DNA from 2 places in the Streptomyces sp. NBC_00341 genome. Region 2 is predicted to be linked to the other one. Evidence: riboswitches for the same ligand, from Rfam matches in the RefSeq annotation. Region 2 holds a riboswitch; the other holds the start of a gene.
What was found. A riboswitch is a leader RNA that binds a small molecule or an ion and turns the genes downstream of it on or off. The one in region 2 is predicted to bind cobalamin.
Positions count from the first base shown of each region.

Region 1: linked by a shared signal. The riboswitch ahead of OG892_RS27310 (ribonucleoside-diphosphate reductase subunit alpha) and the one ahead of OG892_RS33250 (iron ABC transporter permease) in region 2 are both predicted to bind cobalamin.

Region 1 covers NZ_CP108002.1:6,027,102-6,032,814, reverse strand. Annotated here, with positions in the region: gene OG892_RS27335 (extracellular solute-binding protein) at 1-164, opposite strand, end outside; gene OG892_RS27330 (GntR family transcriptional regulator) at 446-1,216, shown strand; gene OG892_RS27325 (DUF3311 domain-containing protein) at 1,534-1,740, shown strand; gene mctP (monocarboxylate uptake permease MctP) at 1,737-3,365, shown strand; gene OG892_RS27315 (GNAT family N-acetyltransferase) at 3,480-3,992, shown strand; cobalamin riboswitch at 4,081-4,218, shown strand; gene OG892_RS27310 (ribonucleoside-diphosphate reductase subunit alpha) at 4,357-5,713, shown strand, end outside.
Region 2 covers NZ_CP108002.1:7,392,531-7,398,243, forward strand. Annotated here, with positions in the region: gene OG892_RS33240 (MFS transporter) at 1-171, opposite strand, end outside; gene OG892_RS33245 (alpha/beta hydrolase) at 353-1,837, opposite strand; cobalamin riboswitch at 2,019-2,165, shown strand; gene OG892_RS33250 (iron ABC transporter permease) at 2,267-3,376, shown strand; gene OG892_RS33255 (ABC transporter ATP-binding protein) at 3,376-4,158, shown strand; gene OG892_RS33260 (ABC transporter substrate-binding protein) at 4,174-5,205, shown strand; gene OG892_RS33265 (S8 family serine peptidase) at 5,430-5,713, shown strand, end outside.

The sequences.
Region 1 (5,713 bases), 1.4 Mb from region 2:
CCGGGCGGGTTCGAGCCGGACATCGTCCAGACAGTCAGGGTCTGGCCCGCGTATCCTTCGGCACCGGCCTTCTTGCCGTCGCCGCTGTCGTCGTCAGAACCACAGGCCGCCATGCCGAACACCATGCCCGCGACGCCGATCGCCGCGATGAGCTTGCGCTTCACGCCACCCTCCTCAGGGATGCTGCAACCCCCGCCCACCGCACAAATAGCGTCGACGAGTACTACTGGGGCTGGAACCTGGTCTTTAATGGTTTAGACCAGTACCGGGAGCTTGGCCTAGACCTTTAGGGGTGTCAAGGGTGTATAAGAAGTGCACTCGCGTCCGTTATAGGACCGACATCTGAGGGAGGGCGACGAGCCGTGACCGGACCGTGCCACCATGTGAGCCGCGACAGACGGAGGAGCCGGTGACGGCAGCAGCGCAGCAGTCGGGAAGGCGGACCATGGGCGTCGACGGGGGCAGTGCGGAGAACGAGACGGGCGCGAGCGCGGGCACGCGTACCGCGCGCGTTCCGAAGTACTACCGGCTGAAGCGACATCTCCTCGATATGACGGACACGATGCCGCCCGGCACCCCGGTGCCACCGGAACGGACCCTGGCCGCCGAGTTCGACACCTCACGCACCACCGTGCGCCAGGCGCTCCAGGAACTGGTCGTCGAGGGCCGGTTGGAGCGTATCCAGGGCAAGGGCACCTTCGTGGCCAAGCCGAAGGTCTCGCAGGCCCTGCAACTCACCTCGTACACCGAGGACATGCGCGCCCAGGGACTGGAACCGACGTCCCAGCTACTGGACATCGGCTACGTCACCGCCGACGACACACTCGCCGGGCTCCTCGACATCACCGCCGGCGGCCGCGTGCTGCGGATCGAACGGCTGCGGCTGGCGAGCGGTGAGCCGATGGCGATCGAGACCACCCACCTTTCGGCCAAACGCTTCCCGGCGCTGCGGCGTTCACTGGTGAAGTACACCTCGCTCTACACGGCTCTGTCCGAGGTGTACGACGTCCGGCTGGCCGAGGCGGAGGAGACCATCGAGACCTCGCTCGCCACCCCGAGCGAGGCCGGACTGCTCGGTACGGATGTGGGCCTGCCGATGCTGATGCTGTCCCGGCACTCACTGGACGAGCAGGGCGAGCCGGTCGAGTGGGTCCGTTCGGTCTACCGGGGCGACCGCTACAAGTTCGTGGCCCGCCTGAAGCGTCCGCTGGACTGACCGCAACGCACCCCGACAGCCCCCGCGGAACCGCTTCCACGGGGGCTTTCCCGTGCTCCGGGCAGCGACTTCGTACCGCCATTGGTCTGCACCACTTCTCCGGCGCAGAGAACCGCCACGGCCACCCGCCCCCGAACGGACGACCGTTGCCGGACCGCAATGCGGACAGGGGGTGACGCTGGCCGGGACCCTCGCCTAGATTTCCTGCGCATTACATCGGTGATCAGCGAGGGGACGGAGTCGCCGCCATGCCGGAAGAACCAGAAGGAAAGCCAGCGGACCCAGGAGCAGGACCACCCACGGTCACACCCGTACGGGTGGTCATCGCCCTCTGCCTCATCGCGCCGTTCGTGGCGATGCTCTGGGTGAGTTCGTACGCCAAGATCGACCCGACCTTCATCGGCATCCCGTTCTTCTACTGGTACCAGATGCTCTGGGTGCTCATCTCGACCGCACTCACGATGATCGCGTACAAGCTGTGGCAGCGTGACCAGCGCGCCCGCAAGGGGGGTGCGTCCGCATGAAGGACGGCGTGAACGGCATCGCGCTCGGCGTCTTCATCTTCTTCTTCCTGGCCGTCACGGTCGTCGGCTTCATGGCCGCCCGCTGGCGCAAGGCGGAGAACGAGGCCAGCCTCGACGAATGGGGCCTGGGAGGACGGTCCTTCGGCACCTGGGTCACCTGGTTCCTGCTCGGCGGCGACCTCTACACCGCGTACACCTTCGTCGCCGTGCCCGCGGCGATCTACGCGGCCGGCGCGGCGGGCTTCTTCGCGGTGCCCTACACCATCCTGGTGTACCCGATGATCTTCACCTTCCTGCCGCGCCTGTGGTCGGTCTCGCACAAGCACGGCTACGTCACCACCTCGGACTTCGTCCGCGGCCGGTTCGGCTCCAAGGGGCTCTCGCTGGCCGTCGCGGTCACCGGCATCCTCGCCACCATGCCGTACATCGCGCTCCAGCTCGTCGGCATCCAGGCGGTGCTGGACGTGATGGGCGTCGGCGGCGGCGAGAACACCCACTGGTTCATCAAGGACCTGCCGCTGCTGATCGCGTTCGCTGTGCTCGCCGCGTACACGTACTCCTCGGGACTGCGCGCGCCCGCGCTGATCGCGTTCGTCAAGGACGGGCTGATCTACCTGGTCATCGCCGTGGCGATCATCTACATCCCGATCAAGCTCGGCGGCTTCGACGACATCTTCGCCGCCGCGCAAGAGAAGTTCAACGGCCCGCCGGGCTCCAAGCCGACCGGTGCGCTCGCGCCCGGCGTGGACGGCCAGTGGGGTTACGCCACGCTGGCGTTGGGCTCGGCGCTGGCGCTCTTCATGTACCCGCACTCGATCACGGCGACGCTCTCCAGCCGCAGCCGCAACGTGATCCGCCGCAACACCACGATCCTGCCGCTGTACTCGCTGATGCTGGGCCTGCTCGCGCTGCTCGGCTTCATGGCGATCGCCGCCGGGGTCAAGGTGGACAACGGCCAGCTGGCGATCCCGCAGCTGTTCGAGGACATGTTCCCCGACTGGTTCGCGGGCGTGGCGTTCGCCGCCATCGGCATCGGCGCCCTGGTCCCCGCGGCGATCATGTCGATCGCCGCGGCGAACCTGTTCACCCGGAACATCTACAAGGACTTCCTGAAGCCCGACGCGACCCCCGCCCAGGAGACCAGGATCTCCAAGCTGGTGTCGCTGCTGGTGAAGGTCGGCGCGCTCGCCTTCGTCCTCACCATGGACAAGACGGTCGCGATCAACTTCCAGCTGCTGGGCGGGATCTGGATCCTCCAGACGATGCCGGCCCTGGTCGGCGGCCTGTTCACCCGGTGGTTCCACCGCTGGGCGCTGCTCGCGGGCTGGGCGGTCGGCATGGTCTACGGGACGGCCGCCGCCTACGGGGTCGCCAGCCCCACCCAGGCGCACTTCGGCGGGTCCTCCAAGGAGATCCCGGGCATCGGCGAGATCGGCTACATCGGCCTGACGGCGTTCGTGCTGAACATCGTGGTGACCGTCGTCCTCACCTTCGTCCTGAACGCACTGAAGGCCCCTGCCGGGCTCGACGAGACCTCTCCCGGCGACTACACCGCGGACGCGGGCGACCCGGGCGTGAAGACGGAGCTCCCGCCGGCCACGGCCGGGGCCCCTGGCGGTCACTGACCGAGGTGAACGGGGAGCCGCACCCCGCCTGCGAGGGGGTGCGGCTCCCCGTTCGCGCGTCCGGGCGGAAAACCCCGTGCCACCGCCGCCCGGGGGTGCGGCAGACTCCCCTGCATGGACATAACCATCAGGCCGGTCGAGCCCGCCGAGTACGCCGCCCTCGGCGAGATCACCGCCGAGGCCTATCTCGGGGACGGGCTGCTGGACTTCGGCGCCGACGATCCGTACCTGGTACAGCTGCGCGACGTCCCCCGGCGGGCCGAGGAGGCCGAGGTGCTCGTCGCGGCGGACGCCCGGGGCCGCGTCCTCGGCGGGGTCACCTACGCGCCGCCGGGCAACCGCTGGGCCGATATCGCGGCGCCGGACGAGGCCGAGTTCCGGATGCTCGCGGTCTCCCGCGAGGCCCGCGGGGCCGGGGCGGGCGAGGCGCTCGTCCGGGCCTGCGTCGACCGCGCACGGGCCACCGCGGGGGTCACCGGGATCGTCCTGTCGACGCAGCCGGCCATGCGCGGGGCCCATAGGATCTACGGGCGCCTCGGCTTCGTCCGGACCCCGGAAAGGGACTGGTATCCGATCGAGGGACTCTCGCTCCTGACGTACCGCCTGGAGTTCCCGGCGGACTCCTGATCGGCCTCTCCTGACGGCCAGGCGACACGACACGGACGGTCTCCTGATCGGTCACGCGACACAACATGTGGGGGCTGCCTCATCCGGCGGCCCCCACATGTATGCTCGTGCTCGCTGTCGCCGCAGGGAAATCCGGTGCGAATCCGGAACTGTCCCGCAACGGTGTATTCGGTGTGCTTTTGTGCACCCCCGAGTCCGAGGACCTGCCGACAGCGCGTCCGGCTCGACCGAACCGGATGCCCAGACGTCCGGGCCTCGTGGATGGGCCGGTGGACGCCGCACGGAGTGCTGCCCCGACGGGGCCCCGCTCCGCCCGGCTGCCCCGCTCCCCCCCGGCCCAGAGCCGAGCGAGGGAGAGCACCACGTGACCATCGCGCCAGCCGATCCGGTTTCAGCGGCCGAATCAACGGGAACCACGAGCGACGGACCGGGCACCGCACTGCTGCGGACCCTCACCGCGCTCACCGCGGATCTGCCCGACACCGACCCCGGACGCGTCGCCGCCGCCGCGCTGCGCGGCCGCAACGCCCGGTCGGACGAGGCCGAGCTGCGCTCGCTGGCCACAGAGGCGGCCGCGGGCCTGATCTCCGAGGACCCCGCCTACTCCCGGCTCGCCGCCCGGCTGCTCACCCGCTCCATCGCGGACGAGGCCGCCGGGCAGGGCGCGACGTCCTTCTCCTCCTCGGTCGCCGTCGGACACCACGAGGGCCTGATCGCGGACCGCACCGCCGAGTTCGTGACGCTGCACGCCGCCGCCCTCGACGCCCTGGTGGGACAGGCGCTCGCCGACGGGGATGACGACCGCTTCGGCTACTTCGGACTGCGCACCCTGCACAGCCGCTACCTGCTGCGCCACCCGATCACCCGCCAGGTCGTCGAGACCCCGCAGCACTTCATGCTGCGGGTGGCCGCCGGGCTCGCGGAGGACAACTCAGAGCGCGCGCTGGACGAGGTCGCGGCCCTGTACCGGCTGATGAGCCGGCTGGACTACCTGCCCTCCTCCCCCACGCTCTTCAACTCCGGCACCCGGCACCCGCAGATGTCCTCCTGCTACCTGCTGGACTCGCCGCTGGACGAGCTGGACTCGATCTACGACCGCTACCACCAGGTGGCGCGCCTCTCCAAGCACGCGGGCGGCATCGGCCTCTCGTACTCCCGCATCCGGGCCCGCGGTTCGCTGATCCGGGGCACCAACGGGCACTCCAACGGCATCGTGCCGTTCCTGAAGACGCTCGACGCCTCCGTCGCGGCGGTCAACCAGGGCGGCCGGCGCAAGGGCGCCGCCGCCGTCTACCTGGAGACCTGGCACGCGGACATCGAGGAGTTCCTCGAACTGCGCGACAACACCGGTGAGGACCAGCGCCGCACGCACAACCTGAACCTGGCGCACTGGATCCCGGACGAGTTCATGCGCCGGGTCGACGCGGACGGAACCTGGTCGCTGTTCTCCCCGGCCGACGTGCCCGAGCTGGTCGACCTGTGGGGCGACGCGTTCGACGCCGCGTACCGCGCCGCCGAGGCCAAGGGCCTGGCCCGCAAGACCATGCCGGCCCGTGAGCTGTACGGCCGGATGATGCGGACCCTCGCCCAGACCGGCCAGGGCTGGATGACGTTCAAGGACGCCTCCAACCGGACCGCGAACCAGACCGCGGAGCCGGGCCGCGTCGTGCACTCCTCGAACCTGTGCACCGAGATCCTGGAAGTCACCGACGACGGCGAGA
Region 2 (5,713 bases):
GATGGTGATCGAGGCGAGTGCGTACAGCGCCACGTTCGGCGGCAGCCGTCGGGCCCGCGCGGGTATGGCAGTGGATAGGGGAGCGGATCCGGTCCCGGATCCGGGACCGGTGGGCGCCGCGTCCGAGGTGCGGGCCGGGTTGGACGTCCGGGCGACCGAGGGATTCGTCATGACCATTCCCGTCCAGGATGTGAGTAGACCTGTCTGTCTAATCTCTGGAAGTAGATTAGACAGACAGGTCTACTCAGGTCAAACGGGAGAAGTGCCGAACGGGAGAAGCGAGGGTCACGGACCTGGCGTCGCCCGGTGGCTCAGTAAGGCCGGCCCCGGGTGGAACGAGAGGCCCCGGTCGTCAGGACGGCTCGGCGGGGCAGCTGGTGTCCCGTGCCGGGACCGCCAGGTCGGTGAGGTAGCTGTCCACGGCGTTCTCCATGCACGGGCCGCTGGTGACGCTGCCGTGCCCCCGGTCCTCGTAGGTGAGGAGTACGCCGCTGCGGCCGAGCTGCCGGGCCACCGACACGGCCCACGGGTAGCCGGTGGCGGGGTCGTGCAGGGCGTTGGACAGCAGGACCGGCGGGGCGCCGGGCGCGTCCAGGCGGTGCTGCGGGTTGGCGGTCGGCGCGCCCAGACAGGCCGCCGCCATGTGGATCGACAGCAGGTAGGGCAGGTCGGGCGCGGTCACGTTCATTGCGGCGACGAGCGAGGCGTACTCCCGGTAGTCGCGCACCGGCAGCTGCCAGTCCGAGCAGAAGACCGGGGTGGCCGGCGGCAGCGGCGCTGTCCCGGTGGGTGATGCCGGCAGCGGCTTGCTCGCCTCCATCCCCGCGATCACCGTGGCCAGTCCCGCGTAGTCGGCCTCGTAGAACCTCCGGAACGCGTACTTGTTGACCAGGTCCGAAGCCGACAGTGACCTCCCCGGACTGTCCGGGTCCGCCAGCTCGCCGCGTGCGGCGCGGGCCAGCAGGCCCTGCCAGACGGCGCGGACGTCGCGGCCGTGCAGCGCGCAGTCCGCCGCACCGGCGCACCACTTCACGAACTCCTGGAACGAGTCCTGCGCCGCGGCCGCCTCCGAGCGCAGGAACTCACGGGTGGCCGCGACGCTGTGGTCCATCACGCTCTCCAGCACCATCGCGCGCACGCGCCGCGGGTAGGTCTCGGCGTACTGGGCGCCGAGCAGCGTGCCGTACGAGCTCCCGTAGAAGGTCAGTTTCCGCTCGCCGAGGGCGGCCCGCAGCGCGTCCAGGTCACGGACCGTCTGCCCGGTGTCGAGGTGCTCGAACACCGGGCCGGTACGGGCCCGGCAGTCGGCGCGGAGCCGCCTGTTGTACGCCAGGGTGGCGTCGAAGTCGGCCTGGCTCCTCAGCTCCGGTGACGGCCGTTCGGCGAGCAGGTCACCGGAGCAGGTCACCGGGTTGCTGCCGCCCACGCCGCGCGGGTCGAAGCTGACGATGTCGAACCTGCGGCGGACCTCGGGGCTGAACCGGTTGATCCCGCTCACCACCCTCTCCACACCCGAGTCGCCCGGCCCGCCGGGGCCGAACACCATCGAGCCGACGCGTGCCCCGGGTTCGGTGGCCTTGCGGCGGGCCACGGCCAGGTCGAGTCTCGGCCCGTCGGGGCGGTCCCAGTCGACCGGCACCGAAAGCGTGGCGCACTCGGCTCCCGGTTTCGCCGGGGCGGCACACGGTGCCCACCGCAGGGCCGCCGTCGCGGGCGGCGACGCGTGGACCGCGGGAGCGGCGGCGAGGCCGGCGACGGCGGTCGTGGCAGCGGCCACGGCCGTGGCCGTGCCCCGTGCGGCGACGAGCCGCAGCGCAGATCTGTCCCTGAACGGCATGGATCCTCCTTGCGAGGAGAGCGGTTGTGTCAGGCGTGCGGACCCGGCCGGGGCACCCGCCGTCACGTTAGGTGCGCCGTCGCCCGTGTGGTGCCCGCATCAGGGGCTTCTCCGGGTCGGGTCAGGGACCGCTCGGGGACCGTTCAGGGGGATCGGGGGCGATCGGGGCGCGGGGGCCCAGATAAGGAGGGGTCCGTGCCGTACCCGTAAGCTGCTCACGCCCCGCGGGGGAAGTCCGGTCGAATTCCGGCGCTGACCCGCAACGGTAGGCGGAGCCGTCCTGATGGCTCCGCGAGCCCGATTACCCGCGGCGGTGAAAGCTCCTGTCAATTCGCCGTGGACTGCGAGAGGTGCTGCACAGGGCGCCTCGCGTCCGGGCCGCTCCTTCGATCGTGCAGACGCACGGCCTGAGGTGAAAGCGATCCGAACGTGGTCACTCCCCTCGAACGCATACCAGCCCCGCCCTCGCGCGCGGCGCGCGCCGGTGGCGGGCCCGCCCCTCCCCGGCGCGTTCCCCTGCCCCTGCTGGTGATCACGCTGTGTGCCCTGCTGCCGCTCTCCCTGGTCTGCGGCGCCGGAATCGGTGCCTCCGGGATTTCCTGGGGAGAGGTGTCGCGCTACCTGTGGGCCGGCCTGACGGGACAGCGGATCGCTCCCGGCGAAGTTGCCGGGTACACCATCGTGTGGGAGCTGCGCTTTCCACGAGCCTTGCTGGCCGCGGTCGTCGGAGCCGGACTGTCCGCGATCGGCGTCGCGGTGCAGGCCATGGTCCGCAACGCCCTCGCCGACCCGTTCGTCCTCGGCATCTCCTCCGGCGCGGCCGTCGGTGCCAACGCCGTGCTCATCTTCGGGGTCTTCGGCGCATTCGGCGTCTGGGCGCTGTCCACGGCAGCCTTCCTCGCCGCACTCCTCGCGATGATGCTCGTGTACGCGGTCGCCCGCACCGCGCGCGGACTGACCCCGCTGCGCCTGGTCCTGACGGGCACGGCGATGTACTACGGCTTCTCGGCCATCACGACGTTCATGGTGTTCGCCGCGGAGCGGGGCGAGGCCGCCCGCTCCGCGATGATGTGGATGCTGGGCAGCCTCGGGGGCGCCACCTGGTCCTCCGTACCGATCGCCGCGGGCGCCACGATCGGCGGCCTCGCCCACCTCTGGTGGTCGGCGCGCCGGCTCAATGCCCTGGCGATGGGTGACGAGACCGCCGCCGCGCTGGGAGTGGACGCCGGGAGACTGCGCAAGGAGCTGTTCCTGGTCTCCGCCGCGGTCACCGGGGCACTGGTGGCGGTGAGCGGCGCGATCGGCTTCGTCGGGCTCATGGTCCCGCACGCCGCGCGCATGCTGGTCGGCGCGGATCACCGCCGTCTGCTGGCCGTCGCACCGCTCGCGGGCGCCGTCCTGCTGATCTGGGTGGACATCCTCTCGCGGGTGCTGCTCGCCCCGGCCGAACTGCCGCTCGGCGTACTGACCGCGATGATCGGCGTACCGTGCTTCATCCTGCTCATGCGCCGCCGCTCCTACACCTTCGGGGGCGCGTGATGCGGATCGATATCGACGCGCTGACGGTCGAGATCGCCGGCGCGCGGCTGGTGGAGGAGATCACGCTGCGGGCGGGCGCGGGTCAGCTCGTCGGCCTGGTGGGGCCCAACGGCAGCGGGAAGTCAACGCTGTTGCGCTGTGTCTACCGGGCCCTGAGCCCCTCCGCCGGCACCGTCCGGATCGGTGGCGAGGACCTGCACGCCCTGAGCCCGCGGGAGAGCGCCCGCCGACTGGCCGCGCTTCCCCAGGAGTCGAGTCACGAGTTCGACTTCACCGTCGCCGAGATCGTGGCGATGGGAAGGATGCCGCACCAGGGACCGACGGCCCGTGCGTCCGAGGAGGACCGGCGCACGTGTGAGGCGGCGCTGGCGGAGGTCGGGGCCGGCCACCTGGCCGACCGGGGCTTCCTGACCCTGTCCGGAGGCGAGAAGCAGCGGGTCCTGATCGCCCGCGCCATGGCGCAGCAGCCACGGGCACTGGTGCTCGACGAACCCACCAACCACCTGGACATCGCCCAGCAGCTGGAGGTGCTGGCCCTGGTACGGGCCAGCGGACTGACCGTGCTCACGGCGTTGCACGACCTCAATCTCGCCGCGCTCCACTGCGACGTCCTCCATGTCATCGACCGGGGCCGGATCGTCGCGTCGGGCGCCCCGCACGACGTACTCACCCCTGAGCTGCTGGCCGAGGTCTTCGGCGTCCGGGCGCATCGAGTACCGCACCCGGAGACCGGCGCCGTACAGCTGATCTTCGACCGCCTCCTCCCCGTCGACCCTTCCTAAGGAAGCACTGCCACCATGCCCAGCCCGATACGTCCCTCCGCACTCGGCCTCGCCCTCGCCGCTGTCATGGCCCTCAGCGGCTGCGGCGCCGAGATCACCCCGCAGGACGGGAACGACAACAGGAGCGCACCCGCGGCCGGAGGCCACTACCCGGTGACCGTCGAGAACTGCGGTGAGAAGAAGACCTACGACAAGGCGCCGCAGCGCGTGGTCACCAACGACGTCGGTATCACCGAGATCATGTTCGCCCTGGAACTCGAAGACCATATGGCGGGCTATGTGATGCCCGACGACAAGGGCGATCTGACATCCGTCCCCTGGAAGGGCGGCTACCGGAAGACCGCCTGGCTGTCCAAGGAGACGATCAACAAGGAACTCGTCCTCGACGCACGCGCCGACCTGGTCTTCGCGGGCTGGAACTACGGCTTCAACGAGGGCGACGGATTCACCCCGGCAGCCCTGAAGAAGGTGGGCATCGACTCCTACCTGTTGAGCGAGTCGTGCCGCAACGGGCAGGGGAAGGCGCGAGGAGTGATGCCGCCACTCGACGCGCTCTACACCGATCTCCGGAACCTGGGGAAGATCTTTGACGTCGAGAAGCGTGCCGAATCCCTGATCGCACGGTTCCGGAAGGAAGTGGCCCAGGCACAGGCGACCGCCCTGAAGGGCGCCGACCGGCCGAGGGTGTTCCTCTACGACGACGGCCGGGACAAGCCGCTGACCTCGGGCGCCTACGCCGGACCGCACGACATCATCACCAGGGCCGGCGGCGATCACGTCATGAAGGACCTCAAGGACACCTGGACGACGGTGGGATGGGAGACCGTCGTCGAGCGGGACCCCGAGGTGATCGTCATCAACAACTACGGGGACACGAGTGCGGAGCAGAAGCGGAAGTTCCTGAAGTCCTATCCGCCGCTGGCCAATGTGTCGGCGATCAAGAACGACCGCATCGTCGTCCTCGACTACGTGGACCTCGTCGAGAGCCCGCGCAATCCCGCAGCCATCGCCTCACTCGCGGCAGATCTGCGGAAGACCCGGAGCTGACCTGCCGCTGACCGGTGGCGGTGGCGGGTGGCTGCGGCTGCTCGCCGGCCCCCGCCACCGGGGGCCGGCGGTGCCCGGGGCGACGAACCCCGCGAACCTCCGATGAGGCGCCATCGGTGTCGGGATTACGTCATGGCGGTCACTCGCCAGCCCCAAAACGCCCACCGAGAGGGCGAATTGGCGACGCTGCTGGTCCAACACCCCTTTGGACCAGGAGCTGTCCTGTGAGACGCACCCGACCCTGGCGGTCCACGGCTGCCGGCCTCGCGACCGTCGCTCTGCTGGCCGCCGCGATACCCGCGGCACACGCCGTGACCGCGCCCGCCCCGCCGACCGGCACGGGCGCCACGGCCGCCCGCACCGCGACCGTCACCCTGATCACCGGTGACGTGGTCGACGCACGCGTGGCCCCCGACGGCCGGATCCTGTCCGCCGCGCCACGCCCCGTGGACAGCGCCGACCACCCCGCCGCCGTCTGGCAGGACGGCACCCGTACCTACGTCTTCCC